One region of the Flexivirga sp. YIM B11880 genome, then DNA from elsewhere that is predicted to be linked to it. Evidence: predicted binding sites of a transcription regulator. Region 1 holds the regulator's gene; each other region holds the start of a gene.

What was found. The regulator HrcA, encoded in region 1, represses chaperone genes, less so after heat shock. The targets are predictions, from matches to a motif close to TTNGCACTCGNNNNNNNCGAGTGCNAA.
Region 2: groES (co-chaperone GroES) is a predicted target of HrcA. The motif match lies at 4,178-4,204, and genes of this name have one in related genera.
Region 3: groL (chaperonin GroEL) is a predicted target of HrcA. The motif match lies at 3,480-3,506, and genes of this name have one in related genera.

Annotation. Positions count from the first base shown of each region.
Region 1 covers NZ_JBMAMH010000013.1:28,677-38,955, forward strand. The annotation lists gene ACN8HC_RS16155 (PhoH family protein) at 1-765, opposite strand, end outside; gene ACN8HC_RS16160 (MFS transporter) at 806-2,167, opposite strand; gene ACN8HC_RS16165 (ArsR/SmtB family transcription factor) at 2,233-3,003, shown strand; gene ACN8HC_RS16170 (16S rRNA (uracil(1498)-N(3))-methyltransferase) at 3,191-3,931, opposite strand; gene dnaJ (molecular chaperone DnaJ) at 3,941-5,068, opposite strand; gene hrcA (heat-inducible transcriptional repressor HrcA) at 5,096-6,133, opposite strand; gene ACN8HC_RS16185 (DUF3097 domain-containing protein) at 6,287-7,165, shown strand; gene ACN8HC_RS16190 (NUDIX hydrolase) at 7,234-8,208, shown strand; gene nadA (quinolinate synthase NadA) at 8,324-9,337, shown strand; gene ACN8HC_RS16200 (L-aspartate oxidase) at 9,337-10,279, shown strand, end outside.
Region 2 covers NZ_JBMAMH010000014.1:22,553-32,831, reverse strand. The annotation lists gene ACN8HC_RS16580 (THUMP-like domain-containing protein) at 1-1,098, opposite strand, end outside; gene ACN8HC_RS16575 (TrkH family potassium uptake protein) at 1,116-2,444, shown strand; gene ACN8HC_RS16570 (potassium channel family protein) at 2,434-3,117, shown strand; gene ACN8HC_RS16565 (ribose-phosphate diphosphokinase) at 3,174-4,154, shown strand; gene groES (co-chaperone GroES) at 4,367-4,663, shown strand; gene groL (chaperonin GroEL) at 4,762-6,372, shown strand; gene shbA (RNA polymerase sigma factor ShbA) at 6,590-7,249, shown strand; gene ACN8HC_RS16545 (hypothetical protein) at 7,401-7,658, opposite strand; gene ACN8HC_RS16540 (hypothetical protein) at 7,725-8,036, opposite strand; gene guaB (IMP dehydrogenase) at 8,119-9,654, shown strand; gene ACN8HC_RS16530 (MFS transporter) at 9,881-10,279, shown strand, end outside.
Region 3 covers NZ_JBMAMH010000005.1:143,830-154,108, forward strand. The annotation lists gene ACN8HC_RS09870 (NADPH-dependent 2,4-dienoyl-CoA reductase) at 1-1,465, opposite strand, end outside; gene groL (chaperonin GroEL) at 1,695-3,326, opposite strand; gene ACN8HC_RS09880 (GNAT family N-acetyltransferase) at 3,718-4,254, opposite strand; gene ACN8HC_RS09885 (CaiB/BaiF CoA transferase family protein) at 4,251-5,399, opposite strand; gene ACN8HC_RS09890 (SDR family oxidoreductase) at 5,482-6,228, shown strand; gene ACN8HC_RS09895 (phosphotransferase family protein) at 6,228-7,262, shown strand; gene ACN8HC_RS09900 (acyl-CoA dehydrogenase family protein) at 7,271-8,500, shown strand; gene ACN8HC_RS09905 (DUF3263 domain-containing protein) at 8,497-8,793, opposite strand; gene ACN8HC_RS09910 (NAD-dependent epimerase/dehydratase family protein) at 9,074-10,006, shown strand; gene ACN8HC_RS09915 (RNA polymerase sigma-70 factor) at 10,003-10,279, shown strand, end outside.

The DNA of each region.
Region 1 (10,279 bases):
CAACGTCCTCCCGCGCATGAAGGCCAGCGGCGCGACCTCGATCGTGCCGGCCGCCATCAGCCGCGGGATCGAGTCGGGGTCGATCATGTCGTGCAGCGCGTCGTAGAGCGGCCGCAGATAGGGGTCGATCTTGTCGTTGAGCGTGCCCGGCAGGAAGCCGAGCTTCTCCCCCGCCTCGACGGCGGGCCGGGTCAGGATGATCCGGTTGATCTGCTTGGCCTGCAACGCCGCCACGGCCTTGGCCATCGCGAGGTAGGTCTTGCCGGTGCCGGCCGGGCCGATGCCGAAAACCACCGTGTGGTTGTCGATGGCGTCGACATACTCCTTCTGGCCCAGTGTCTTGGGACGGATGGTGCGGCCCCGGTTGCTCACGATGTTCATCGTCAGAACGTCCGCCGGCCGCTCCCGGGTGCGGGAGCGCAGCATGCCGATGGAGCGCTCCACCGCGTCCCGGTTGAGCGGCTGGCCGGCGTCCAGCACGGTCAGCAACTCGTCGAGCAGCTCCTCGACCAGCGCCATGTCGGCAGGTGGCCCGGAGAGATGAAAGACATTGCCGCGGACGTGAATCGCGAGTCTCGGGAAGGACCGCTCCATGGTCCGCAGCAGCTCGTCGCGCGGGCCCAGCAGGGTCACCATCGACACGTCCGGCGGGATCTCGACGGTGTGCTCGGCGTGCAGATCGCCCGGGGCGCTCACCTCGGTGGCGTCCTCGTCGGCCGACCGGATGCGTGCACCGGGCTGGGGATCATGATCGTCGCTTGTCATCGTGCGTCCCATTCTACGGGCGGAGTATGACGTGCTCGAATCAATTGCGTCCCGCGAGCACCATCCCCAGTGCCCAGATCCCCGCCCCGACGACGAAACACCACGCCATCCGGCTGGTCGCACCGGGCGCCGTGGCCGGTCCGCTGAGCGCACCGAAGAGGGCAACCCCGACCGAGGTGCCGGTCTGGCGGGCCGCATTGTTCAGACCGCCGACCAGCCCGCTGTGTGCCGGGGCCGCCGCCACCGCGCCGGCGACCAGCGGTGTCACCAGCACTCCGAGAGCGGTGCCGGCGAGCAGCATCCCCGGGACCAGCGCGAGCACCGAGTGCGGGTTCCGCCATACCGACACCGCGAGCGTGAGTTCACCCACCACACCGATGGCGAACCCGGCCCGGACGAGCCGCCCGGTTCGCACCCGTACCAGCAGACGCCGCCCGACCAACGGCACCACCGACAGCGGAGCGAACATCGGCACGGTGGCGAGGCCCGCCGCGAACGCGTCCCTGCCCTGGACCAGTTGGAAGAGGAAGGTCACGAGGAGCAGCGTGCCGTTACCGACGAGGTTCATCCCCAGTGATCCGCCGCACGACCGCAGGAGATCCGCATTGCGCCGCAGCACCCGCGGGAGCATCGGATGGCGGGCGCGCGCTTGACCGAGCACAAAGGTCACCGCGCCCACGAGTGCGCCGACGAGCAACAGGACGCTCACCCGGCCCGGCCCGGTGCGCCCCAGCTCGATCACGGCGCCGACGAGACAGCCGAGGGAGCCGGTCGACGCCAGCGCACCGAACCAATCGATCGGACGATCGCGTCTCGCTCCGGCAGGCAGGACCCGTGCGCCGACGACCGCCCCGCTCACCACCGGCAGGTTGACCACGAAGATCAGCCGCCACCCACCCAGCCCGATCAGCGCACCCCCGATCAGCGGGCCGACGGCCACGGCCGAACCGGACACGCCTGACCACATCGCGATCGCGCGGGCCTGCTCGGCCGGCGCTGTCCAGATCGCCGCGATGAGTGCCAGGCTGGCCGGCAGCATCCCTGCGGCACCCACGCCCTGCGCGACCCGGCTGGCAACCAGCACAGGCAGATTCGGCGCTGCGGCACAGCACACCGAGCCAGCACCGAACGCCAGCAGCCCCAGCACGAACGACCGTCGCGCACCCCACCGGTCGGCGATGGCCCCGGCGGTCAGCAGCAGCGCTGCCAGCGGCACCGTGTAGCTGTCGACCACCGACTGCGCGCCGGCAGTGCCACCGCCCAGGCCGTGCGCGATGCTCGGCAGTGCGACGTTGACGATCGACACGTCCAGCAGCACCAGGAACATCGCGGCGCACAGGATCACCAGGCAGCGGTGCTTCGTCGCGGCCCTTGCTGTCGTTGCGAGCTCGGTTGTCGTCATACGAACGAGCCTGGTGCGTCGAAGCTTCGGTGCTGACCGAATCGTCGGGCGCCCACAATGGTCGTATGACGAAAACCCGGACGGACCTGCGTGACGTCAGCGACGTCGCGGCGCTCTTCGCCGACCGGGCGCGGGCCCGGATGGTCGGCGCGCTCGTCGACGGACGCAGGCTGCCGGCCTCCCGGCTGGCGACGGAGGCCGGTGTCAGCGCTGCGACGGCGAGCGGGCACCTGCGCAAGATGCTGGACGCCGGCTTCGTGGGCGTCGAGGTGAGCGGCCGACACCGGTTCTACTACCTGGCGGACGAGCAGGTTGCCGCGGCATACGAGGCGATGATGGCGCTGACCCCGCTGCCGCCGGTGACATCGCTCCGAGCCGGCACCCGGCAGCAGCGGCTGCGGGCGGCGCGCACGTGCTACGACCATTTCGCGGGCCGGCTCGGCGTCGCGATCACGGCCGCGCTGATCGCGTCCGACGTCCTCGTGCCGCGCGACGCGGTGCCCGACACCCGTCGGCGGGCCGGTGACCGGTTGTCCGCGCAGCTGGGCCGCGGGCACTTCGAGCTCGGGCCCCGTGCGGCAGCCGAATTGCCTTCCTGGGGAGTCGATCTGGCGTATGTCGAGGGCCTCTCCCGGTCGACGCTGCGCTTTTGTCTCGACTGGACCGAGCAGCAACATCACCTGGCCGGCGCGCTGGGCGCCGCCGTCCTCCAGGCGGCGCGCGACCGCGACTGGGTGCGACCCGGACCGCGTCCACGGGAGCTGAGCGTCACCGACGCCGGCGTCGAGGGCTTCGGCCGCCTCGCCCCCGCCATCGGCGCGCAACTGGCCGGCTGACCGCGGCCACTCCCCGTCCCTGCCCTTCCCCCGTGACCCGGACCCTTCTTATGCCGAGAGGCTCAGCAACATACCCACAGGCTCAGTTATCGCGGCTGGAATCGGCCGCGTACTGGGCCTGTCGACGATTACTGAGCCTCTCGGCGAGAAGTTGCCGGGCGAGTGGGTGCCGGCGGGTGCGGCGAGATCAGTGCCAGCGCGTGCGCGCGAGGAGTATGGCGAGCGCCGTGGGGCCCGCGTTGGACGCGCGCAGCACCGTCGGGCCGAGCCGGACGGCTTGCGCGCCGGCATCCTGAAAGGCGCCCAGCTCCTCGGGCGAGATGCCACCCTCGGGACCGACGAGGACCAGGACTTCGCCTGGGGGAACGTCGAATTCGCCGATCGGGAGCTCCGCGTCCTCGTGCAGCACGAGCACCGCGTCAGCGCCCCGCAACCGGCTGGCCGCAGCACGGCCGGTGACCATCGGCTCGACGGTCGGAACCGTCGCACGCCGCGACTGTTTGCTCGCGGCCAGCACCAGCGACTCCCACTTGCGGGCCGCCTTGGCCGCCTTGTCGCCGCGCCACTGCACGATGCTGCGATCGGCCTGCCACGGGATGACGGCGTCCACCCCGAGCTCCGTCGCGGCCTCGACGGCCTGCTCGTCCCGACCACCCTTGGCGAGCGCCTGCATGAGCACGAACCGCGTCGCCGGGTCATCGGATCGGCTCATGGTCGCGATCCGCACCACCATCTCGTCGCGTGCCGCCGAGACGATCTCGCCTTCGACGACGCGGCCGGAACCGTCGGCCACCTGCACCAGCTCGCCGACGCCGAGCCGGCTCACGACGACCGCGTGACGCGCTTCGTCGCCGGTCACCGCGACGGTGTCGCCCGGTCCGCGACCGTCCAGCCCGTGCGGGGCGGCGAAGAACAGCCGAGACGTCACGACCGGGGGCTACTTGGCCTGGAAGGCGTCGCGCAGCTTGCCGAACAGGCCCTTCTCGACCCGTCCGAACCGTGCCTCCGGACGCTCCTCGCCGCGCTCCTTGGCCAGCTGCCGCAGCAACTCCTCCTGCTGGGGGTCCAGCTTGGTGGGCACCCGCACGTTGGCGTGCACCAGCAGGTCGCCCCGGGCCTGGGTGCGCAGATGGGTGACGCCGAGTCCGCGGAGCGTGAGGACGTCACCCGGCTGGGTCCCCTGCGGGATCTCCACGTCGCGCTCCCCGTCGAAGGTCTCCAGCGGCAACGAGGTGCCCAGTGCGGCGGCGGTCATCGGCAGCTCCACCGAGCAGTGCAGATCGTCGCCGCGGCGCTCGAAGGTCGAGTGCTTGCGCACCCGCACCTCGACATACAGATCGCCGGCCGGACCACCGCCGGGACCGACCTCGCCCTCGCCGGTCAACTGGATCCGCGTGCCGGTGTCGACGCCGGCCGGCACCTTGACGGTGATCGTGCGGCGGTCGCGGATGCGGCCCTCCCCCGAACAGTTGAAACACGGGTCGTCGATGACCTCGCCGTAGCCGCGGCACGCCTGGCACGGACGAGTGGTCATCACCTGGCCGAGGAACGACCGCTGCACCTCCTGCACCTGCCCGCTGCCGTGGCAGATGGGGCAGGTGTGCTTGCCGGTGCCGGGACGCGCGCCCTCGCCATGGCACACCGAGCAGGTGACGGCCGTGTCGAAGGTGAGCTCCTCGGCCCCACCGAAAACCGCTGTGGACAGGTCGATCTCCACCCCGATGAGCGCGTCCTGGCCGCGCTGCTTCCGGGAACGCGGACCCGCCTGAGGGCCACCGGCGCCGCCGAAGAACGCGTCCATGATGTCCGAGAACGAGAAGCCCTGGCCGTAGCCCGCACCACCGCCCGCTGTCGCGTAGGGGTCGCTGCCCATGTCATAGGCGCGGCGCTTCTCGGCGTCGCCCAGCACGTCATACGCCTGGGCGATCTTCTTGAACTGCTCGGCCGCCTCCTCCGACGGATTGACGTCCGGATGGAGCTTGCGCGCCAGCTTCCGGTAGGCGCGCTTGATCTCTTCCGGGCTCGCGTTCTGCGCGACGCCGAGGTCGCCGTAGTAGTCGTTCACGAAGCTCCTTCTGAGCTGCCAGCGAGGTCAGTTGTCGATGATGTCGGCGACGTAGCGTGCCACGGCACGCACCGCCGCCATGGTGGAGGGGTAGTCCATCCGGGTCGGTCCCAGCACGCCCAGGCTGGCCAAACTGCCGGAGTCGTATGGCGTGGTCACGACCGACGTGGCGGTCAGTCCGCTGATGGCGTTCTCGGTGCCGATGCGGACTGCGACACCGTCGGTGGCGGCCTCGCCGACCTCATGGCTCAGCAACCGCAGCAGCACCATGTGCTCCTCCAGCGCATCGAGCAACGGACCGAGGGACAGTGCGAAATCGCCCCTGGACCGGACCAGATTGGCGGTGCCGCCGAGCAGGACCCGGTCCTCGCGCTCCTCGGCGAGCACCGACGCGACGGCGTCGATCACCACCGGCCGGGCGTCATCGGCGGTCGCCGCGAGCTCGGTCGACCAGCGCAGCAAGGCGTTGGACGCGGGCGAGCGGCGCAGGCCGACACTTCGCTCGTTGAGTCCCGTCCGCAGGTCGTTGATCAGCTCGTCGACCTGGGTCTCGGTCAGCGACCGGCCCAACTCGATGACCCGCTGCTCGACCTGGCCGCTGGACAGGATGACCACCAGGGTGAGCCGGTCGGCCGCTCGCGGCACGAGTTCGACATGGCGGACGGTCGCGGTGTTGAGCGACGGGTACTGCACGACCGCGGCCTGACCGGTCAACGACGACAGCAGCCGCACCGTGCGAGACAGCACGTCGTCCAGATCCACGGACCGCACGAGAAAGGCCTCGATCGCGTTGCGTTCGGCCCGGGACAGCGGCTTGATCTGGCTCAGCTTGTCGACATACAGCCGATAGCCCGCGTCGGTGGGGATCCGCCCGGCGGAGGTGTGCGGAGCGGCGATCAAGCCCTCCTCCTCCAGTGCGGCCATGTCATTGCGCACCGTGGCCGCACTGACGCCGAGCTGATGCCGCTCGAGCAGTGCCTTGGAGCCGACCGGCTCGGAGGTCGACACGTAGTCCTGCACGATCGCCCGCAACACCTGCAGCTTGCGCTCGTCACTCGCGGCCATTCCCAACCTCCTCGTCCGCTCTGTCGTGCTTGGCACTCAACACTCCCGAGTGCCAAGTCTACTTGCCTCCCCCGATGCAGCCGAATCCACGACCGGCCAGCCCGCCTCGCTCCTCCGATACTTCGCGGCGGACCCCGGCTAGTCTTCGGGTCCGTGACGGACAGATATGGCGCGGACGTGCTCTCCGGTGATTGGCGTACCCCGCCACGCGGTCGCTCCCGGCAGGTCCCGGCCGACACCGGCCTGGTCGTCGAGGAGGTCCAGACCGGCTGGTGCGGGGCCGTCGTGTCCGTGGAGAAGGCGGGCGGCATGCGCGTCGTGCACCTCGAGGACCGGCACGGTCGTACCCGCGGTTTTCCGATGGGCCCGGGCTTCCTGATCGACGGCGCGCCGGTCGAGCTGGTGCCGCCGGTGCCCACGGCGGACCGCGCCGCGCTGCAAGCGGCCCGGGACGCCGCGACGCGCACGGCGAGCGGGTCGCGGGCCGTTGCCGACGCGCCGGCGCGCGTCGCCCGCGGGTCCCGCATCTTCGTGGAGGGCAAGCACGACGCCGAGCTGGTGGAGAAGGTCTGGGGCGCCGACCTGCGGGTCGAGGGCGTCGTGGTGGAGCCGCTGCACGGGGTCGACGACCTCCGGGACGTCATCCGCGACTTCGCGCCGTCGCCCGGCCGCCGGATGGGCGTCCTCGTCGACCACCTGGTGCCCGGCACCAAGGAAGCCCGCATCGTCGCGGACGCTCTGGCGATCCCGGAGGCACGGCAGGACGTGCTGGTGCTCGGTCATCCCTACGTGGACGTGTGGCAGTCCGTCCGTCCCGAGCGGCTGGGATGGGAGAAGTGGCCCGTCATACCGCGTGGAACGTCGTGGAAGCACGGGATCCTCGCAGCGCTCGGCTGGCCGCACGAGACGCAGGCCGACGTCGCCGCCGGCTGGAAGCGGATCCTCGGGACCGTGCGCAGCTACACCGACCTGCAACCGGAGCTGCTCGGCCGGGTGGAGGAATTGATCGATTTCGTGACGGCGACTTCGTGAGCGCCGACCGAGGCGAGGATCGCAGCGCAGCGAGGACCGGAGCCGAGGGAAGAGGCGCGACAAAAGGCGTGAGCGCCGACCGAGGCGAGGATCGCAGCGCAGCGAGGACCGGAGCCGAGGTAAGAGGCGCGACAAAAGGCCTGCAGCTCGAAGCGGAGTTGGTCGCCGTCGTACTGGCCGTCGACGGTGGCCGCCCGTGGGTGCTCGCGGGCGGGGAGCCGCCCGCGCTGCCCGCCGGTCCATTGCGGGCGGACGAGGAGTCCTTGCAGGCTGCGGTGCGCGAATTCGCTCGGGAACGGAGCGGATTCGACCTCGGGTATGTCGAGCAGCTCTACACCTTCGCCGACCTGAGCCGGTCCAGCGTCGACCACCGCATGGTGTCCATCTCGTACCTCGGCCTGACGCGCGCGTCCATCGCCGGCAGCGTCCGCCCGACCGATTGGTCGCCGCTGTACGACCTCCTGCCGTGGGAGGACCGCCGGCACCTGACCGATGCCGGACCCGACCGGTTGGGCGAGGAGATCGAACGGGCCCTGCGTCGGTGGTCGGACACCTCCGAGGAGCGGCTCGACCGGTGCCGCTTCCTCTTCGGGTATGACGGCCGGCCGTGGCACCCGGAATTCTCGCTGCAGCGCTACGAGCTGCTCTGGGAAGCCGGGCTCGTCGCCGAATCCCCGAGGGCAGGAAGGATTTCCGCGCTCACCGCCGGACCGATGGTGCACGACCACCGCCGCATCCTGGCAACCGGACTCTCCCGGATCCGGGCCAAGCTGCAGTACCGCCCGGTGGTCTTCGAGTTGATGCCGGAGACGTTCACCCTGCTCGCCCTGCAAGAGACAGTGGAGGCGATCGCCGGCCAGCACGTGCACAAGCAGAACTTCCGGCGCTCGGTCGAGGTGCAGCACGAACTCGTCGAACCCACCGGCGAGGTGTCGCACGAGACCGGCGGCCGGCCGGCCCGGCTCTACCGCTTCCGCGGCTCGGTGCGGGAGGAACGCGCCCAGGTCGGCACCAAGCTGCCCCTGGCACGCGCCCCGCGGTAAACCGGCCCCAGACCCGTCCCGACCCACTGACCCTCGGCCCTTCGGGACGCGAAGTTCCACCTCTGACCAGAGCACGGCACACGGATGTTATGCTCAGGGTCAGCATTTACTCATCGTGAGCATTTCAGTTGAGGAGTCGATGGTGAGCATCACCGAGTTGCAGCCCTACGACCACGCCGCGGCATACGACGCCGTCCGGCACGTCATCCCCGAGATCGAGTGGGCGGTGTATGCCGAGGACATCGAGGCCATCCAGCGACTGAAGCGAGAACAGGACGCCGTGATCCTGGCGCACAACTACATGACTCCGGAGGTGTTCCACGGCGTCGCCGACATCAAGGGCGACTCGCTGGCACTCGCCCGCGAGGCACAGCAGGTCGACGCCGAGACGATCGTGCTCGCCGGCGTCCACTTCATGGCCGAGACCGCCAAGCTGCTCAACCCGAGCAAGCGGGTGCTGCTGCCGGACTTGCGATCCGGCTGCTCGCTTGCGGAAAGCATTACCCCCCAAGACATTGCGGCGCTGCGCGCGCAGCACCCCGGCGCCCCGGTCGTGACCTACGTCAACACCTCGGCGGCGGTGAAGGCCGCCAGCGACATCTGCTGCACGTCGGGCAACGCGGTCAAGATCATCACCTCCCTCGGCGTCGACAAGGTGATCATGATCCCCGACCAGTACCTCGCGCGGAACATCTCCGCGCTCACCGGTGTCGAGGTCGTCACCCACCCCGGCGCCTGCGAGGTGCACGAGCGATTCACGCCGCTGGACATCGTCCAGATCCGCCAGGGGCACCCGGGTGTCACCGTGCTCGCGCATCCCGAGTGTCCGCCCGAGGTGGTGGCGGAAGCCGACTTCGCCGGCTCGACCGCGGACATGCAGCGGTATGTCGAGACGGAGCAACCCGTCAGTGTCGCGCTCATCACCGAGTGTTCGATGAGCGACAACATCGCCGCGCAGCACCCGGACCTGGAGTTCGTGCGACCGTGCAACCTGTGCCCGCACATGAAGCGAAACACGTTGGGCGCCATACGAAAGGCGCTGGAAACCGGCGGACCGGAGATCGACGTCGACCCGGCCGTCGCGGCGCCCGCCCGCCGCGCCATCTCCCGGATGCTCGAGATCCGCTGATGAGCGCGAAGCCGATCGTCGTCGTCGGATCCGGTCTCGCCGGCCTCACCTGCGCCTGGGCCGCGACCGAGCCGTGCGTGCTCGTCACCGCGGGCACCCTCACCGAGGGCGCTGCGAGCATGTGGGCGCAGGGCGGCATCGCGGCAGCGATCTCCCCCGACGACTCGACCGCGCTGCACGCCGAAGACACCTGGCGGGCAGGGGCTTTCGTCGGTCGCCGATCGGTCATCGACCGCATCACCGGTGAGGCGCCCGACGTCGTGCGGCTGCTGACCGAGCTCGAGGTGCCGTTCGACCGCGACCCCGAAGGTGCGCTGGATCTGGCACTGGAGGGCGGTCACAGCCGGCCGCGGGTCGCGCACGCCGGTGATCACAGCGGAGCGGCGATCACGGCGTCCATGGCCGCGGCCGTGCTGCGCACACCTGACGTCGAGCTTCGCGAGAACCACTCCGTCACAACGCTGCTCACCAACCAAGCGGGTGGAGTGCGCGGCGTCGTCGTCCGGCGCGCGGACGGCACCGAGGAGACCATCGAGACCGACCGGGTGGTGCTCGGAACCGGTGGACTCGGCGGGCTGTGGCCGCACACCACCAACCCCCGCACCGCCCTCGGGCAGGGCGTAGCACTGGCCGCGCGTGCTGGTGCACGAACTGACGACCTGCACCTGGTCCAGTTCCATCCCACCGGCCTGGACGTCCCGCGCGATCCGATGCCTTTGCTCACCGAAGCACTGCGCGGTGCCGGTGCGGTCCTGCTCGCCGACGGCGAGCGCTTCACCGACGAACTGCAACCTCGCGACGTCGTCGCCGCCGCCGTGTGGGAGCAACTCACCCACGGCCGCAGTGTGCGGCTCGATGCCAGGGGAATCCCGGACGTGGCAAGGCGTTTCCCGGCTGTCACGGAGCTGACATCGGCTTCCGGGCTCGACCTCGCCACCGACC
Region 2 (10,279 bases), on a different contig from region 1:
CTTCTTGATCGTCAGCCGACCGATGCCGTGGTCGCGGGCCCACGATCGCAATGCCTTCAGGTTGAACGGCATTGCGTCGGTCACGAGGTACTTCTTGGCCCACGGCACGACGACGTCCCGCGGCGAACTCACCATGCCGATCCCGGGGTCCAACTCGACACCATCGACCCGGCGCACGAGCGCGCCGCTCAGCCCGGCGCGGATGATCGCCCGGTCCGCCTCGTAGAGGTAGCCGTGCAGCCGGTCCAACCGAGCGGTGCGCGGTTCGGTGTCCTCGGCGTCGCGTTCGAGGACTTCGTAGGCGAACTGGTCGCTCACCACGAGCGCCGACCGCCCGACGTCCCACGCGGCGGCGTTCCACCACAGCACACACTCCACCACTTCGCCGTCGTATGACGTCCACTGCGCCTGGGTGCCGGGCGGCACCTGGCCGTGTGCGAGCGACGGGGACAACTTCACGCCGCCGGCGGCAGCGCGCGCACCGGTCTCCCGGACGAAGTCCCAGGACGGGGTCAGCTGGTCCAGCCGGAAGGTGCGCCGCGTGCGCCCCGCGATGTCGCCCACCCCCGGGGTGCGGCGCGCCGGGTCCAGCCAGACGGCCGCGTCCGGTGCGGTCAGCTGATCGGGCAGCCGGACTCGTTCGGCGAAGGCGCACCGAGCACCCGCGTGCGTCCACGGCCGCAGGTTGTAGTCGGCGACGCACGCCGTGACCTCGTCGGCGTCGACCGCCGCGACGCGCAACCTCGCGCCCGCGAAGGCACGCGCGTCCGCTCCGATGCCGCAGCCCAGGTCGTGCACCAACCGGATGCCGGAGTCGTCGAGCCGCCGTGCGTGCAACCGGGCGATCTGGTGGCGGGTGGCCTGCTCCAACCCGTCCGGTGTGAAGAGCATCTCGCGCGCCGCCGTGCCGAACTTCCGTTCCCCCCGGGCTCGCAGCCGCGACTGCGTGAGCGCGGCCGCCACGAGCTCCGGGTCGAATCCCTCGGCCCGCAGCCGGTCGGCCAGCACGAAGGCCTGCGCCTCGTCATACGGCGGCAAGGACGCGAGCAGTGCCGCGCCCTCGCCACTGATCAGCTTGGCAAGCAGTGCGGGCGTCATGCGGTTAAGTGTTCCGCATGAAGGCGTTCAGACTCGGCCCGGCGCGCATCGTCGTCGCGTTCTACGCGATCACGGTGACGGTGGGCACGGTGCTGCTCTCCTTGCCGATCGCGCACACCGAGCACGGGCATGCACAGTTCAGCACGTCGCTGTTCACAGCCGCCAGCGCCACCTGCATCACCGGAATGTCGCCGGTGGACGTGGCGACCTACTGGACGCCCTTCGGGCACGTGGTGATCCTGCTGCTGGTCCAAGCGGGCGGGCTCGGGATCGTCACCATGTCGGCCGGTCTGCTGCAGCTGGTGCACGGCCGGCTCGGGATCGAGGGGACGCTCGCCGCCCAGGCCGACTCCCACACCGACACGCCGGCGCACACGCGATCGATGATCCGGGTGATCGTCCGGTTCTACCTGATGCTCGAGGTCCTGCTGGCCGTCCTGCTCGCGCTGCGGCTGCACTTCGGGTATGGCGAGGGCGTCGGCCGCGCCGGCTGGCAGGGCGTCTTCCACTCGGTCTCGGCCGTCAACAACGCCGGCTTCACGCTCTACAGCGAGGGAGCGGTCCGGTTCGCCGGCGACCCGTGGGTGCTGGTCCTGTTGTGTGTCGCGGTGTTCGTCGGCGGCCTCGGCTATCCGGTGTGGTTCGAGCTGACCCGCCGGCGCCGCCCGAAGCAATGGTCGATGCACACCCGCCTCACCCTCTACGGGTCGGTCGTCCTCTTCACCGCCGGGCTGCTGGCCTTCCTGGCGTTCGAGTGGCGCAACCCGGACACGCTCGCGCAGCTCGGCACCACCGACAAGGTGTGGAACTCCGTGGCCGGAGCGGTCTTCCCGCGCACCGCCGGCTTCAACACGGTCGACTACGCCCAGGTGCGCCCGGAGACGATGGCGGTCAACTACGTGCTGATGTTCATCGGCGGCGGCAGTGCCGGCACGTCGGGCGGCATCAAGGTGTCGACCTTCTTCCTGCTCGGCGCGGTGATCATCTCGGAGATCCGCGGTGAGCCGCAGGCACGGGTCGGACATCGCGCCATACCCACCCCCGTGCAGCGGCAGGCCCTCACGGTGGCGCTGCTGGCGGTGGGCTGCGTGATGTCCGGGATGATCGCGATCCTGACGATCAGCGGCCAGCCGATGCAACTGGTGCTCTTCGAGACGATCTCCGCTTTCTCCACCACCGGGCTGAGCGCGAACCTGACCGGCGCGTTGCCCGTGGCGGCACAGATCGTGCTGATCGCTTTGATGTTCATCGGCCGAGTCGGCACGATGACCGTCGGCACCGCGCTCGCCACCCGGCGCAGGAAGCGGCGCTATCGACTACCGGAGGAGTGGCCCATTGTCGGTTAGCAGACCCCGTCCGACGCTGGACGCGCACACCGTGCTGGTCATCGGGCTCGGCAGGTTCGGGACCGCGGTCGCGAGCACCCTCACCGAACAGGGCTGGGACGTCCTCGCGGTGGACCAATCCGTCGAGCTCGTCCAGAAGTCGGCCGACGTCCTCACCCACGTGGTGCAGGCCGACAGCACCGACGTCGAGGCGCTGCGGCAGATCGGTGCCGGCGACTTCGAACGCGCGGTCGTCGCGATCGGGTCCAACCTGGAGGCGAGCATCCTGACCACCGCCAACCTCGCCGACCTCGGCGTCCCGAGCGTCTGGGCGAAGGCGATGACCACGCAGCACGCGCGCATCCTCGAGCGCATCGGCGCGCATCACGTGGTGCTGCCCGAGCGGGAGATGGGCAAGCGGATCGGCCGGCTGCTCGTCGGCTCGCTCACCGACTATTACGAGCTGGAGAGCGGCTTCGGCATCGGCCGGATGGCTGCCTCCGCGAGCTTCTCCGGGAAGTCGCTCACCGAGCTCAACCTGCGTGGCCGGTATGGCGTCACCGTGGTCGCCGTGAAGCACGCCGGCGGCGCCTCGTTCGAGGACGCCCGCCCGGAGACGGTCATCGGCAAGGGTGACCAGCTGGTGATCACCGGCTCGACCGAGCGGCTGCAGAAGTTCTCCGGCGGAGGGTAGCCGGACAGTAGGGTGGACCCACATCGAGTCTGCCGCCTCCGAAGGGTCTGCCGCCCGTGCGCGAGATCGTCGTCTTCTCCGGATCAGCCCACCCGGCCTTCGCCGACAGCATCTGCAACCATCTCGGCGTCCCAAGGTCGCATGTCGATCTCAAGCGCTTCAGCAATGACTGCCTGCAGGCGCAACTCCTGGCCAACTGCCGGCAGCGCGACGTCTACCTGGTGCAGCCGCTCGTGCCGCCGACACAGGACCACTTGATGGAGCTGCTGCTCATGATCGATGCGGCGCGCGGCGCGTCGGCCGAGCGCATCACTGCGGTCATCCCCTATTTCGCCTACGCCCGCTCGGACAAGAAGGACGCCTCGCGGATCTCGATCGGCGGGAAGCTGGTGGCCGACCTGCTCGCGACGGCCGGCGCGCACCGGGTGATCACGATGGCACTGCACGCCCCGCAGGTGCACGGCTTCTTCTCGATGCCGGTCGACCATTTGACCGCGATCGGCGTGCTGGCCGACCATTTCCGGGCCGGCGAACTGACCGACTCGGTGGTTGTGTCGCCGGACTTCGGCAATGCCAAGACCGCGACGCAGTTCGCCCGGTTGCTCGGCCTGCCCGTGGCGGCCGGCTCCAAGAAGCGAATCACCGACGAGAAGGTCGTCATCGACACCATCGTGGGCGACGTCGACGGCAAGCGGGCGATCGTCCTCGACGACGAGATCTCCACCGGTGGCTCGGTGGTCGAGTTGCTCGACCGGCTCGGCGAGCGCGGCTGCACCTCGGCCGACATCGCGTGCACCCACGGCCTCTTCGTGAACCGGGCCGTCGAGCGGCTGGCCGGACATCCGCTCATCGGTCACGTCGTCACCACCGATACCGTGCCTCGGCCACCCAACTGGCCTGCGCTGCAGGTCCGTTCGGTCTCCGCGCTCTTCGCGGAGGCGATCGCCCGGATCCACGCCGGGGAGTCGGTGAGCAGCCTGTTCGACGGGGTCGACCCCTCGCACGCACCGCCGCAGGCAACGCTGCCGCTCGGCTGACCGCCGCGACCGCCGCGCCGGTTTTGGCACTCGAGTTGCGCGAGTGCTAACGAACGCCTAGATTCGGTGCTGGCACTCTTCCTGGGACAGTGCCAACCGTGTTTCGTGGTCGACCCCCGCGACGGCGCCCACGACAGTCAACAGGTTGGCTCTCGACCGGGGCAAGCATCCGCGCCCGAGACATCGGGCCCTCTCAACAGGAAGGTCACACCGTGTCGGTGAACATCAAGCCGCTCGAGGACCGCATCGTCGTCAAGTCCGTCGAGGCCGAGCAGACCACCGCTTCCGGCCTGGTCATCCCGGACACCGCCAAGGAGAAGCCCCAGGAGGGCGAGGTCCTGGCCATCGGTCCGGGCCGCATCGACGACAACGGCCAGCGCGTCCCGCTCGACGTCGCAGTCGGCGACCGCGTCATCTACTCGAAGTACGGCGGCACCGAGGTGAAGTACTCCGGCGAGGAGCTGCTCATCCTCTCGGCCCGCGACGTGCTCGCGGTCGTGCAGAAGTAATTCCCCCACGCATTTGTGTATGACGAAGCCCCGGCTCGCTCTCATCTCGAGCGGGGCCGGGGCCTCGCCATACCGGACGAATTGACGAAAGGCCAACCATGGCAAAGGAACTGGAGTTCAACGACTCCGCACGCAAGGCGCTGGAGCGGGGCGTCGACGCGCTCGCCAACGCCGTCAAGGTGACGCTCGGCCCCAAGGGCCGCAACGTCGTCATCGACAAGAAGTGGGGCGCGCCGACCATCACCAACGACGGCGTCACGATCGCCCGCGAGATCGAGCTCGAGGACTCCTACGAGAACCTCGGCGCGCAGCTGGCCAAGGAAGTCGCCACCAAGACCAACGACATCGCCGGCGACGGCACCACCACCGCGACCGTGCTGGCCCAGGCGATGGTCAAGGAAGGCCTGCGCAACGTGGCGGCGGGCGCAGGTCCGGCCGCGCTGAAGCGCGGCATCGACCAAGCCGTGGACGCCATCAGCGAGCAGCTGCTCGCCAGCGCCCGCGAGCTGGAGGGCAAGGAAGAGATCTCCCAGGTCGCCGCGCTGTCCGCCCAGGACCAGACGATCGGTGGCCTGATCGCCGAGGCGTTCGACAAGGTCGGCAAGGACGGTGTCATCACCGTCGAGGAGTCCTCCACCGCCGAGACCGCGCTGGAGTTCACCGAGGGCATGCAGTTCGACAAGGGCTACATCTCGCCCTACTTCGTGTCGGACCCGGAGCGCATGGAAGCCGTCCTGGAGGACGCCTACGTGCTGATCAACCAGGGCAAGATCTCGGCGATCGCCGACATCCTGCCGCTGCTGGAGAAGGTCGTGCAGTCCGGCAAGCCGCTGCTGATCATCGCCGAGGACATCGAGGGCGAGGCTCTGTCTACCCTGGTCGTCAACAAGATCCGCGGCACGTTCAACGTCGTCGCCGTCAAGGCGCCCGGCTTCGGTGACCGCCGCAAGGCGATGCTGCAGGACATCGCCATCCTCACCGGTGGCCAGGTCATCGCCGAGGAAGTCGGCCTCAAGCTCGACCAGGTCGACCTCGACATGCTGGGCCAGGCCCGCCGTGTCGTCGTCACCAAGGACACCACCACGATCGTCGACGGCCAAGGCGACGCCGACGCGGTCAGCGGCCGGGTCAAGGAGCTCAAGGCCGAGATCGAGCGCACCGACTCCGACTGGGACCGCGAGAAGCTGCAGGAGCGGCTCGCCAAGCTGGCCGGTGGCGTCTGCGTCATCCAGGTCGGCGCCCACACCGAGGTGGAGCTGAAGGAGAAGAAGCACCGCATCGAGGACGCCATCTCGGCGACTCGTGCGGCCATCGAGGAGGGCATCGTCGCCGGCGGTGGCTCGGCGCTCGTGCACGCCGCGTCCGCGGTCGACAAGCTCGACCTGACCGGCGACGAGGCCACTGGTGCCGCGCTGATCGCCAAGGCGTCGGTCGAGCCGCTGCGCTGGATCGCCGAGAACGCCGGCTTCGAGGGCTACGTCGCGGTGTCGCGGGTCAAGGACGAGCCGGTCGGCAGCGGCCTCAACGCCGCGACCGGCGAATACGGCGACCTGGTCAAGCAGGGCGTCATCGACCCGGTCAAGGTCACCCGCTCCGCACTGCGCAACGCCGCGTCGATCGCGTCGATGGTCCTCACCACCGACACCCTCGTCGTGGACAAGAAGGAAGAGGAGCCCGAGGCCGGTCACGGCCACGGCCACGGCCACTGAGCCCTCCCGCCCTCTCGAGGACCCCGTCATACCCGCGCGGTATGACGGGGTCTTCTCGTCTCCCGCGCGGCGCCGACACGCCGCCAGATGCGACCGAGTCGCAGCTCGGCGGTTTTTCCGGGTGGTCGGGCGTGGCGGCGCCCGACGTCATACCCTGGCAGCCGCGGTTACTTGTACGTACGACCCGCGACCGGACAGGACGAACGTGAGCTCGGGGATGTCGGGATCGAGTGCCGGCCAGGACGACCTGGTGGGCGCGCTCGACGCTGCCTCCGTAACGTTCTCGCCGTCCCGACCGATGTCATGGTCGGACACGCGCGATTCGCTGCGTGATCTGGCGACGGCTGCCCGGGACGGTGACGCTGTCGCCACCCATGAACTGATGGCAGCCGTGCACCAGCTGGCCGTGCGTTACGCACGGGGCAAGCTGGGCCGATTCTCGGTTGCCGCGGACGCCGCCGCCGATGCGGCGCAGGAGGTGTGCGTGGCCGTTCTGACGGCGCTGCCGCACTACTCCGATCGCGGCGCGCCCTTCGAGGCGTTCGTTTACCGTGTCGCCGCGCACAAGGTCGCGGACGTGCAGCGGGCGGTCATCCGTCGGCCGACGCCCACCGACGAGATCCCGGATGCGGTCGACGAGGCACTGGGTCCGGAGGATCGCGCGCTCGCCGACGACCAGTCCGGCCGGTTGTGGGCGCTGCTCGACCGGCTGTCGCCGCAACACCGCGAGATTCTCACCCTGCGGGTCGCCGTCGGCCTCTCGGCGGAGGAGACCGCGGACGCCCTCGGGATGTCGGCGGGCGCCGTGCGGGTTGCGCAGCACCGTGCGCTCGGCAGGTTGCGTGGCTTCCTCGATGAGCGGAAGCACGACCTGTGACCCCGAACATCGACGACATCCGGCGCGATGACGAGTTGCTCGACGCAATCGGCGGCCGGCGGGCGCCTCGGCATACCGATGCCGCAGGTGACGCATTGCGCACCTGGGTGCGGGAGATCGACGCTCCGGACCGGCCCCTGCCGGCGGGGCGCTATGCCCGCCGCAAGCACACGCGGGCCCGGGCCGGCGTGATCGCCGTTATCACGGTCGGCACGCTTTCCGTCTCCGGCGTCGCCGCGGCCATGAGCAGTCTGTCCGGCTTCGGACGGGTGGCCGAGCAGATGGGTTTCGTGCACCGCAGCTCGGACTTCGGCTCCGGTGCGGCGGGACCGGTGAGCACCAGCGCGGCCCCAGGGACCGCGTCGACGCGGCCCTGCCCGGCTTCGACCACCGCCGTGATGCCGAGCACGGGCGTCGGCTTCGTGTCGAGCTCCGATCCGGCCGCGTTGCCGCGCGTGTTGCCCGGGGCGATCCTTCACGTCCCGAGCACCCGGCCTGCTGGCCCGACGTCCTCCGCGCCGGGCACGACGACCCCGCCGGTGCGGTCCTCGTCCACGTCGCCGAGTCCGTCGTCCGGGTCGAGCACCACGTCCACGAGTTCCAGCGGGCCCGTCCCGAGCAGCACCTCGAGTTCGCCGTCCCGGAAGCCGCACCCGACCAAGCCGCCGAAACCGACCAAATCGCCGTCGCCGTCGGGGACGAGCACGACGAGCCCGCCGGCGTGGTCGCCGATCAGCACGCCGTCGAGCACCGGCTCCTCGACCAGTAGTTCGACGGAGAGCAGCACCAGCTCGTACGGCTCCAGTAGGTCGCATCCTGGCCACTGACCTTGTGTCGGCGCCCCCAGGTTCTCCTCTTACACTTTCTCAATGGCTTTCGAGGAATCGCCCGCGCCCGCCCATTCCTTCGACGTTCCCGCCAAGTTCGGCCAACTCGGTCTCACCTATGACGACGTGTTACTGCTGCCCGGGGAGACCGACGTCATACCCAGTGAGGTCGACACCACCAGCCGGCTGACCCGGGAGATCAGCCTGCGCGTCCCGCTCGTCTCCGCGGCGATGGACACCGTCACCGAGGCCCGTATGGCGATCGCCATGGCGCGCCAGGGCGGCATCGGCGTGCTGCACCGCAATCTGTCGATCGCCGACCAGGCCGAGCAGGTCGACCTGGTGAAGCGGACGCAGACCGGCATCATCTCCAACCCGGTCACCATCGGTCCGGACGCGACGCTCGAGGAGCTGGACGAGACGTGCGGCCGTTACCGCGTGTCCGGCCTGCCCGTCGTCGACGTGGACAACCACCTGATCGGCATCATCACCAACCGCGACCTGCGCTTCACCCCGGTGGCCGAGTGGGCGACCACCAAGGTGTCCGAGGTCATGACGTCGGCGCCGCTGGTCACTGGACCGGTCGGCATCAGCCGCGACGACGCGACCGCGCTGCTGCGGCAGCACAAGCGGGAGCGGCTCCCGCTGGTGGACGACGCGGGCAAGCTGGCCGGGTTGATCACGGTCAAGGACTTCGTGAAGTCCGAGCAGTTCCCCTACGCCTCCTACGACGCCGACGGCCGGCTGCTCGTGGCGGCGGCGATCGGTTACTTCGGCGACGCCTGGGAGCGCGCGACCACCCTGGTCGAGGCCGGCGTCGACATTCTGGTGCCCGACGTCGCCAACGGCCACGCCCGCCTCATGCTCGACATGATCCGCAAGCTGAAGTCGGACCCGGCGACCAAGCACGTGCAGGTCCTCGGCGGCAACGTGGCAACCCGGGAGGGTGCTGCGGCCCTCGTCGAGGCCGGTGTCGACGGTGTGAAGGTCGGGGTGGGACCGGGGTCGATCTGCACCACCCGGGTGGTCGCGGGGGTCGGGGTTCCTCAGGTGACCGCGATCTACGAGGCGTCACTCGCCTGCAAGCCGGCCGGGGTGCCGGTCGTCGGCGACGGCGGCCTGCAGTTCTCCGGCGACATCGCGAAAGCCCTTGTGGCCGGGGCTGATTCGGTGATGATCGGCTCTTTGCTCGCCGGGTGCGAGGAGTCGCCCGGTGACCTGATGTTGGTCTCCGGCAAGCAGTTCAAGACCTATCGCGGCATGGGTTCGCTGGGCGCCATGGCGTCCCGGGGCAAGAAGTCCTTCTCCAAGGACCGCTACTTCCAGGCCGATGTCGCGAGCGACGACGAGATCGTGCCCGAGGGCATCGAGGGCCGGGTGCCCTACCGCGGTCCGCTCGGCAATGTCATCCACCAACTGGTCGGCGGCCTGCACCAGTCGATGTTCTACGTCGGTGCCAGCACGATCCCGGAGCTGCAGGAGCGCGGCCGGTTCGTCCGGATCACCACCGCCGGCCTGAAGGAGTCCCACCCGCACGACGTGCAGGGCATCGTCGAGGCGCCCAACTACTCGCGCTGAGCTGGTCCGGCGGGTTGTCGGTCGGCGCGTCGTGCGCACAACTCGCGACCGTCGCGACTTATGTGCGGTCCGGACGCCCGGCCCCGCGCGCAACTCGCGACCGTCGCGACTTGTGTGCGGTCGGGACGCCCGATCCCGCGCATATCTCGCGACCGTCGCGACTTCTGTACGACGGAGAGCCGCAGCCGGTTGCCCTCAAGGGCGGTTGAGGTCCTAGCGTTCTCCTGTGAGCGACAACCGGTGGACACCGATCCGTCGTATGACGCTGGTCGGTGCCGTCCTGCTGGTGGTGCTGGTCGCCTTCGAACAGATCGCAGTGTCCACCGCAATGCCAACTGTTGCGCGGCAATTGGACGGCCTGGCCATCTATCCAGTGGTCTTCGCGGTCCCGCTCGCGGCGTCGGTGCTGGCGATGGTGGTTGCGGGCAGTTGGGCGGACTGGGCGGGTCCACGAGTCGTCATCGTCACCGGGGTCACGCTCTTCGTCGTCGGGCTGTTGATCGCCGGCTCGGCGACGTCGATGACGGTGCTGATCCTGGGACGCACCGTGCAGAGTCTCGGCGGCGGCCTGGACGCCGTCGCGCTCTACGTGCTGATCGCGATGGCCTTTCCGGAGCAGTTGCGG
Region 3 (10,279 bases), on a different contig from region 1:
GTGCGTCGTACAGAACGACGCTGGGGTGGTCGATGCCCGGGATGTCGGGCACCCGTGGGCGGACGCCGGTGGCGACGATGACGTCGTCGAAGCGGCGCAGGTCGCCCTCGCCCGCCACGGTGTTCAGTCGGACGTCGACACCGAGGACCTCCAGCCGCCGCTCGTAGTAACGCAGCGTCTCGGCGAACTCCTCCTTGCCGGGGATCCGCATCGCCAGCCGGAACTGTCCGCCGAGCTGCGAACTGCCCTCGAAAAGCGTGACCTGGTGCCCGCGTTCGGCGCACGAGACCGCGGCGGCGAGCCCGGCCGGACCGGCACCGACGACCGCGATGCGCCGCTGCCGCCCCGCGGGCACCGGCAGCAACACGAGAGAGGTTTCCCGGCCGGCGCGGGGGTTCACCAGGCAGCTCGCCTTCTTGTTCGCGAACGTGTGGTCGAGGCACGCCTGGTTGCAGGCGATGCAGGTGTTAATCTCGTCGGCGCGGTTGTCCTGCGCCTTGCGGACGAGGTCGGGATCGGCGAGCAGCGGGCGCGCCATCGACACCAGGTCCGCCTGCCCGTGCGCGAGGATCTGCTCGGCCACGTCCGGGGTGTTGATCCGGTTGGAGGCGATGACCGGTAGGTCGACCTCCTGCTTCAGCCGGGCCGTCCAGTCGACGAACGCCGCCCTCGGCACGGAGGTCACGATCGTCGGCACGCGGGCCTCGTGCCACCCGATGCCGGTGCCGAACATCGAGGCGCCGGCCTCCTCCAGTTTGCCGGCGAGCGTGACGACTTCGTTCCACGTCTGGCCCTGCTGGACCAGGTCGAGCAGCGAGATCCGGTAATTAACAATGAAATCGGGACCGATCTCGTCACGCACGCGTCGCACGATCTCCACCGGGAAGCGCATCCGCTTCTCAGCGGTGCCACCCCAGGCGTCGGTGCGGTCGTTGGTCTGTGCCGCTAGGAACTGGTTGATCAGGTAGCCCTCGGAGCCCATGATCTCGACGCCGTCATACCCCGCGATCTTGGCCAACCGCGCCGCCCGGACGAACGCATCGATCGTGCGCTCCACTCCCCTGGCGGACAGCGCCCGTGGTCTGAACGGCGTGATGGGCGACTTGCGACCGCTCGCCGACCGAATGAAGGGGTGATAGCCGTAGCGTCCCGAATGCAGCAACTGCACCAGGATGCGGCCGTTCTCGGCGTGTACGGCGTCGGTGACCGCGCGGTGCTTGCCGGCGGCGCGCCGGGTGGTCAGCAACGAGCCGGCGGGAAGCAGCCAGCCCTCGATGTTGGGTGCGAAGCCGCCGGTCACGATGAGTCCGGTGCCGCCGCGGGCCCGTTCGGCGAGGTATGCCGCCAGCCGGCCGAAGTCCTTGCTGCGGTCCTCCAAGCCGCTGTGCATCGAGCCCATGACCACCCGGTTGCGCAGCCGCACGCCGTCGATCTCAAGGGGTGCCAGCAGTCGCTCGTATGCCACGGATTGCCGCCTTCGCGCGTCGGGTGTGCGCCGATGTTACCAGCGAGTAGCAGAGCTGCGGGGCGGCGCCATACCGAACGCGAACGGCCGCCCACCCTTGCGGGTGGACGGCCGCCGATGCGTCTGTGGACTCAGAAGCCCATTTTTCTGGGCTTCTTCCTCGCACTCCACTTCGGCCGCCCGCTTCGCTCCTTCGTCGCTGCGCGGACAACCTCCGTTTCGCGCTTCGTCAGAAGCCCATGTCGCCCATGCCACCGGACGGATCCGCCGGCATCGCCGGCGTCTTCTCCGGCTTGTCGGCGATGACCGCCTCGGTGGTGAGGAACAGCGCGGCGATCGAGCCGGCGTTCTGCAGCGCCGAACGGGTCACCTTGGTCGGGTCCGGGATGCCGGCCTCGAGCATGTCGACATACTCACCGGTGGCGGCGTTGAGGCCCTCACCGACGGGCAGCGTGGCCACCTTGGCGGCGACGACACCCGGCTCCAGGCCCGCGTTGGCAGCGATCTGCTTCAGCGGCGCGGAAGCGGCGACCTGGACGATGTTGGCACCGGTGGCCTCGTCACCCTCGAGCTTGAGGGAGTCGAAGGCGACCTTCGCGGCCTGCAGCAGCGCAACGCCACCACCGGCGAGGATGCCCTCCTCGACCGAGGCCTTGGCCGCACGGACGGCGTCCTCGATGCGGTGCTTGCGCTCCTTCAGCTCCACCTCGGTGGCCGCGCCGACCTTGATGACCGCAACACCGCCGGCCAGCTTGGCCAGGCGCTCCTGCAGCTTCTCGCGGTCGTAGTCGGAGTCGGAGTTCTCGATCTCGGCGCGGATCTGGTTGACCCGGCCCTGGATCTGGTCGGCGTCGCCGGCGCCCTCGACGATGGTGGTCTCGTCCTTGGTGACCACGATCTTGCGCGCCTTGCCCAGCAGGTCCAGCTCGGCGGTGTCGAGCTTGAGGCCGACCTCCTCGGAGATGACCTGGCCACCGGTCAGGATCGCGATGTCGCCCAGCATGGCCTTGCGACGGTCACCGAAGCCCGGAGCCTTGACGGCAACGGACTTGAAGGTGCCGCGGATCTTGTTGACCACCAGGGTCGACAGGGCCTCGCCCTCGACGTCCTCGGCGATGATCGCGAGCGGCTTGCCGGACTGCATGACCTTCTCCAGCAGCGGCAGCAGGTCCTTGATGCTCGAGATCTTCGAGTTGACGATCAGGATGTAGGGGTCCTCGAGCACGGTCTCCATGCGCTCGGTGTCGGTCACGAAGTAACCGGAGATGTACCCCTTGTCGAAGCGCATGCCCTCGGTGAGCTCCAGCTCCAGACCGAAGGTGTTGCTCTCCTCGACGGTGATGACGCCTTCCTTGCCGACCTTGTCCATGGCCTCGGCGATCAGCTCGCCGACGCTGGCGTCGCCACCGGCGGAGATCCCGGCGACCGCCGCGATCTGCTCCTTGGTGTCGATCTCCTTGGACGCCTTGGTCAGCTCGTCGGACACGGCGCCGACAGCGGCCTCGATGCCACGCTTCAGAGCCATCGGGTTGGCGCCGGCGGCCACGTTGCGCAGGCCTTCCTTCACCATGGCCTGGGCAAGCACCGTCGCCGTGGTGGTGCCGTCACCGGCCACGTCGTCGGTCTTCTTGGCAACTTCCTTGACGAGCTCGGCGCCGATCTTCTCGTAGGGCTCGTCGAGCTCGATCTCCTTGGCGATGCTCACACCGTCGTTGGTGATGGTGGGGGCGCCCCACTTCTTCTCCAGGACGACGTTGCGGCCCTTCGGGCCGAGGGTGACCTTGACGGCGTCGGCGAGGGTGTTCATGCCCCGCTCGAGCCCGCGCCGGGCCTCCTCGTCGAATGCAATGGTCTTGGCCATGTGCAGTCCAATCCTCACGTGTTGTTGCGGAGTCAGTCGTATGGCGCCCGCGACGGACGAGCCGGTCCTTCGGCGCTGTCTGAGCACCGCGAGGTCCGACCCTCGCCATACATCCGAACTATCACTCTTAACTGGAGAGTGCTAACCCCATTATTGGCACTCTCGGGGGGAGAGTGCAAACGCGTCGGCGCACCAACTTCGGTCAATGACGGCTTCTTCGCCGAACGGCGGCACGATCTCCCCGTCACCGGACGAACTGACCGTCACTCAGCGAAGCCCGTCTCCGCGAGCACCCGCGCTGCGACGTCTCCTGCCGTGCCGAACGCGCCGTATGGAGCACGCTTGGCACGGTCGAACGAGGCCCTCTGGCTTCGATGGTGCCGAACGCGCTTCATGGAGCACGTTTGGCACCATCGAATGAGCTGGTCCGGCTTGCGAGGACGTGATTCGTCCAGCCGCCCCTGCTCAGCACAAGCCGCTCCTCGACCGTCCAGCCACATCGCTCGTAGAACGACACCGCGTCGTCACCGGTCGAGACCCAGACCTCGAGGAAACCACGGTCGCCGGCCTGACGCCGCAGCCCGTTCACCAGCTGCCGGGCAATGCCTTCACCGCGACGATCGGCACGGACCACGAGCCCCAGAAGCCATGGGTGGCGTCCGCGGCGTTCGGATTCCGTGAGTGCGTCATCGCCTTCCCCGAGGCCGACGGCGCCCAGGACCGCGCCGGAGTCGTCCAGCGCGACAAGCGTGATCGGCAGATGGGCGCGACCACATTCTCGAGCGGTGATCTGGATCCACTCCTCGCGCGAGGTGGTGTCGTATCCCCACTCCCGCCACCGCAACTCCCCGACCTGCGCGATGAGTTCGGCATCATCCGCCACCTGGACTATCCGCACGCCGCTGCCGGTCCCGGGGGAACCCGTCATTGACGGAGTGGCCCGATGACTCCGGCGTCGGCCAACCGCCGGAGGTCGGAGTGGGTGTAGCCGAATTCGCCGAGCACCGTGGCCGTTTCGTCCTCGACGGAGTCGTCCGGTAGCTCGGTCGGTGTCGCACTGAACCGCGGCGCAGGCGCCGGGTGACGTATGGCGCCGGCGTCGACATACACACCGCGTTCGACCAGGTGCGGGTCGGCGGCAGCCTCATCGGGCTCCAGCACCGGCACCACGCACGCGTCCGAGCCGGCAAACAGCTCGACCCACTCGTCGCGGGTGCGAGTCGCGATGCGCGCCGCGAACGTCTCACGCCAGGCCCGCCATCGACTGCGGTCGTGCTGCGCCGCCGGGTCGATCGACAGGCCGAGCCCCTCGAGAAGCGCCGCGTAGAACTTCGGTTCGACGGCGCTCACCGAGAGCCACTTGCCGTCGGAAGTGCGATAGACCCGGTAGAACGGCGCACCACCGTCGAAGAGGTTGCCGCCGGGCGGCGACTCCCACAGTCCGCCGGCCAGCATTCCCTGGTGCATCGCGGTGAGCAGCGCTGCACCGTCCACGATCGCCGCGTCGACGACCTGCCCCTCCCCCGTCTGCTGCACCGCGAAGAGTGCACTCAGCACGCCGATCACGAGCAACATTCCGCCACCGCCGAAGTCGCCCAGCATGTTCAGCGGCGCCACGGGCCGACCGTCGTCACCGACGCAGGGTGCGAGCGCGCCGGACAGTGCGAGATAGCCCAGGTCATGGCCGGCCTCCGTGGCGCGGGGGCCGTCCTGCCCCCAGCCCGTCATCCGCCCGTAGACCAGCCGCGAGTTGGCGGCCAGCAGATCGTCCGGGCCGACGCCCAGCCGCTCGGCGACGCCCGGCCGGAACCCCTCGACAAACACCTCAGCGCCCGCCGCGAGGTCGCGGATCACGTCCGCGCCGGCCGGATGCTTCAGGTCGACGTGAACCCGCCGTCGCCCGCGCAGCAGCACCTGGTGCGCAGCAGCCGACGCCGGCATACCTCCGGCGTCATCGAGCCGCGCGACGTGGATCACCTCGGCGCCGAGGTCGGCGAGCAGCATGCCCGCAAATGGCGCGGGACCGATCGCGGCGAGCTCGATGACCCGCACGCCCTCCAGTGGACCCGGCATCACGCCTCCAACTAGTGACTAAGCGCTTGCTTAGCACTTACTGTAGTGCGGCAGCCCGCCGAATCGAGGGAGTCAGCACCGCATGAATGGCCTTGCCGGAAAGACCGCGATCGTGACCGGTGCCAGCCGTGGCATCGGCCTCGCCATCGCGCAGCGCCTCATCGCCGAGGGCGCCAACGTCCTCATCACCGCGCGCAAGGAGGACACTCTCGCCGAGGCCGCCCGCGCGCTGGGCGAGCGCGCAACGTATGTCGCAGGTCGCGCGGACGACGCCGAGCACCAGGACGAGGTCATCGCCGCGGCACTGGAGAGGTTCGGCAGTGCGGACTTCCTGGTCAACAACACCGGCATCAACCCGGCGTACGGGCCACTGATGGACATCGAACCCGGGGTTGCCCGGAAGATCATGGACGTCAACGTGATTGCGGCCCTGTCCTGGGTACAGAAGCTGCGCGCGGCATGGCTGGGCGAGCACGGCGGAGCCGTCGTCAACCTCGCCTCCATCGCCGGACTGCGCCCCGCCCCGGGCATCGCGATGTATGGCGTGAGCAAGGCCGCCCTCATCCATCTGACCGAAGAACTCGCCTGGGAGCTCGGACCCAACATCCGGGTCAACGCCGTCGCGCCGGCGATCGTGAAGACCGACTTCGCCAAGGCGCTGTATGACGGCCGCGAGGAGCAGGTGGCCGCGCCATACGCATTGAAGCGCCTCGGCGTGCCGGACGACATCGGCAGTGTCGTGGCGTTCCTGCTCTCCGAAGAAGCCGGCTGGATGACCGGGCAGACGCTCGCCGTCGACGGCGGCGTACTGCTCGGCGGAGGCATCTGATGAGCGAGAACTTGCCCGGCCTGGATCTGCGAGCGCTGCAAGGGTTCCTGGCCGACAAGGCCCCCGGGTTGCTCGACGGTCGGCTGACCGCCGAGCTGATCGTCGGCGGCAAGTCCAACCTCACCTACATCGTCTCGGACGGTACGCGCGACGTCGTCGTGCGCCGCCCGCCACTCGGTCATGTGCTCGCCACCGCGCACGACATGACTCGCGAGCACCGGGTGATGGCCGCCCTCGCGAAGACCCCCGTCCCGGTCCCCCGGATGTATGCCGCATGCACCGACCCCGACGTGATCGGTGCCCCCTTCTACGTCATGGAACGCGTGGCCGGCACGCCATACCGGACCGCGGACGAGCTGAATCGCCTCGGCCCGCACCGTGTTCGGGCGATCGCCGATGCCGTGACCGACACTCTGGTCGCCCTGCACGCCGTCGACATCGACGAGGTCGGGCTGACCGGCTTCGGCAGGCCGGCGGGCTACCTGGAGCGCCAGGTCCACCGCTGGCGGCGGCAGATGGACGCTTCCCGATCCCGAGAGCTGACCGGCGAGGAGGAACTGCACCGACGACTCGCCTCCGCCATACCGGAGTCGAGCGGGGCGACGATCGTCCATGGCGACTACCGCATGGACAACACGCTCATCGCGGACGACCGGGTGACCGCCGTGCTCGACTGGGAGATGGCAACTTTGGGCGATCCACTCTCCGACGTCGCGCTCATGCTCGTGTACCAGGCGCTTGCCGACGTCGCGCCGGGTGCGGTCTCGACCGTGTCGCAGGCCGACGGTCATCCGAGCCGTGACGAGATCGTCCAGCGGTACAGCGAGCGGTCCGGTCGCGACGTCAGTCACCTGGCCTTCCACGAGGCGCTTGCCTACTACAAACTCGCCGCGATCCTCGAGGGCATCTATTTCCGGCACCAGCAGGGGCAGACCGTCGGCGCCGGCTTCGAGGAGATCGGAAACTCCACCGAGCCACTGCTCGCCGCCGGGCTGGCCGTCATACAGCACTACGACGCAGCACCGAAAGACTGAGGGCCACAATGGATTTCGAGTTCGACGCCACCACCGAGAACCTTTGCGTGCGCGTGCGTGACTTCCTCGACCAGGAGATCACTCCGGCCGAGCCGGTCTTCGAGGAGCAGCTGGCCGGCCTGGAGGATCGGTGGGCGTGGAGCACCGTCCCGGTCTTCGAGGAGCTGAAGGACAGGGCCAAGTCCGCCGGCCTGTGGAATCTCTTCCTCCCCGGTGACAACGGCGCCGGCCTCACCAACCTGCAATACGCACCGCTCGCCGAGATCACCGGCCGCTCCTTCCTCGCTCCGGCGGTCTTCAACTGTGCCGCTCCGGACACCGGAAACATGGAGGTGCTGAACGAGTTCGGCAGTCCGGAGCAGCAGGAGCAGTGGCTGAAACCGTTGCTGCGCGGTGAGATCCGCTCCTCGTTCGCGATGACCGAGCCCGACGTGGCCTCCTCCGACGCCACCAACATCGCCACCCGGATCGAGCGCGACGGCGACGACTACGTGATCAACGGTCGCAAGTGGTGGATCACCGGCGCCATGAATCCCGAGGCGCAGATCTTCATCGTCATGGGCAAGACCGACCCGGCCGCCGAGCGACACCGCCAGCAGTCGCAGATCCTGGTGCCGCGGAACGCCGCCGGGCTGGAGATCAAGCGCGGCATGGAGGTCTTCGGGTATGACGACCACGACCACGGCGGCCACGCGGAGCTGACGTTCCACGACGTGCGGGTCCCGGCGAGCAACCTGATCGCCGGTGAAGGCACGGGTTTCGCGATCGCGCAGGCTCGTCTCGGTCCTGGCCGGATTCACCACTGCATGCGCTCGATCGGCTTGGCCGAGAAGGCCATCGAGCTGATGTGCGAGCGCGCCGACGCGCGCACCGCTTTCGGGAAACCGTTGTCGGAGCAGGGCGTCATACGGGACTGGATCGCAGAGGCGCGGGTCCGCGTCGAGCAACTACGGCTGCTGGTGCTCAAGACGGCGTGGCTGATGGACACCGTCGGCAACAAGGGCGCCCACACGGAGATCCAGGCCATCAAGATCGCCACCCCGGAGACCGTGCAGTGGATCCTCGACAAGGCAATCCAGGTGTATGGCGCAGGCGGTCTCTCGCAGGATTTCCCCCTCGCCAAGGCGTATGCCGGCATCCGCACGCTGCGCTTCGCCGACGGCCCGGACGAGGTGCACAAGGCGTCATTGGCGCGCCGTGAACTGCGCCGGCAAGCAGCGCGTCGCGCCGAGCGCTAATCGAGCTCGAAGCCCAGCCGGCGCGCGGTGCGCTGGCGCATCCGGCCGGCGCGCAGCCGCTGCAACCGCTTGACCAGCATCGGGTCGTATTTCAGTGCGGCGGGCGTGTCGATGACCGCGTTGAGCACCTGGTAGTAGCGGGTCGAGCTCATGTTGAACGTCTCGCGGATCGCCTGTTCCTTGGCACCCTGGAGCTTCCACCAGTTGCGCTCGAAAGCCAGGATCGCGGCATCGCGTTCACTCAGCTCACCGTCGTTCGACGGCATCACCTGCTGCTCCGCGGCGGCGTTCATGCCAGCCCCCTCGTGCCTCGGGTGCTGGCATCCGGCTGCGCTCTTTGCAGCTCGCTGCGCTCGCCCATGAATGCGGTCCTTTCAGTGGTGAGCCGATCTCCGTCACCGATGATAGGCGGTAAATCACATCGATGTCATTCCGGCAAGCACCGCGTCCGGCATGTCGTGACGGGTGTGGCAGTTGTGGTTCCGACTCGGGGGACCGCCCGACCGATGTCACAGACCGAAGCCGTGCCCCGTCTCCAGCTGTGAAGATGTCGAACGACGAGGAGTGCACGTGATGAGAGTGTTCGTGGCAGGTGGCAGCGGTGTCCTGGGCCGGCGGCTGATTCCGCAACTGATCGAGCGTGGCCACCAGGTCACTGCGACTACCACCGATCCGGCCAAGCTGCGCCTGCTCGCCGGCATGGGCGCCGAGCCGGTGGTCATGGATGGACTCGACTCGGAGGCCGTTGCCGGCGCTGTGGTCGCAGCCGCGCCCGACACGATCGTCCATCAGATGACCGCCATCTCGGCGCAGCACGCCGGGAAGCCGGACATCAAACACCCGGACCGCTGGTTCGCGATCACCAACCGGCTCCGCTCCGAAGGCACCGACAATCTGCTCGCCGCGGCACGGCTCGCCCGGGTGGGCCACATCGTCGCCCAGGGCTACGCCAGCTGGAACGGCAATCCGAGCGGCGGCCCCGCCCAGAGCGAGGACGAGCCGCAGAACCTCATGCCGGGCACCGCCTCCCACCCCGGGCTGCAGATCCTGCACGACCTGGAGGCGAAGGTGCTCGCGGTCGGCGGCGCGGTGCTGCGGTACGGCGCCCTCTACGGCCCCGGCGCCATCGACGACCAAGTCACCCTGCTGCGGAAACGGCAATACCCGCTCATCGGCAGCGGTGCCGGCATCAGCTCGTGGCTGCACCTGGACGACGCCGCGAGCGCGACCGTCCTGGCCATCGAGCAACGCGCCACCGGGTTGTTCAACATCGTGGACGACGACCCCGCGCCGGCCGGCGAGTGGCTGCCATGGCTGGCCGAGTGCGCCGGCGCCAAACGTCCCATCCGGATCCCGGTCTGGCTGGGCCGCCTCGCGGCCGGGGACCAGGCAGTCGTGATGATGACGGCCGGCCGTGGATTCGCCAACGCCAAGGCGAAGCGGCAACTCGGCTGGCTTCCGGCATACACCTCCTGGCGCACGGGGTTCGACAAGGAACTGCGATGACCGGCGCACCCGGGAGCGCTTCTGCCGCAGAGGTTTTCGAAGACCTTCGGCCGCTGCTGTTCTCGATCGCCTACCGCATCACCAGCAGCGTGGCCGAGAGCGAGGACGTCGTGCAGGAAGCGTGGCTGCGCTTCGAGCAGGCGGCCCGCACCGTCGACTCCCCCAAAGCATTCCTCTCGACCGTGGTCACCCGGCTGGCGATCGATGTGCTGCGGTCGGCCCGGGTCCGGCGCGAGCAGTATGTCGGTGCGTGGTTCCCCGAGCCGCTGCTCG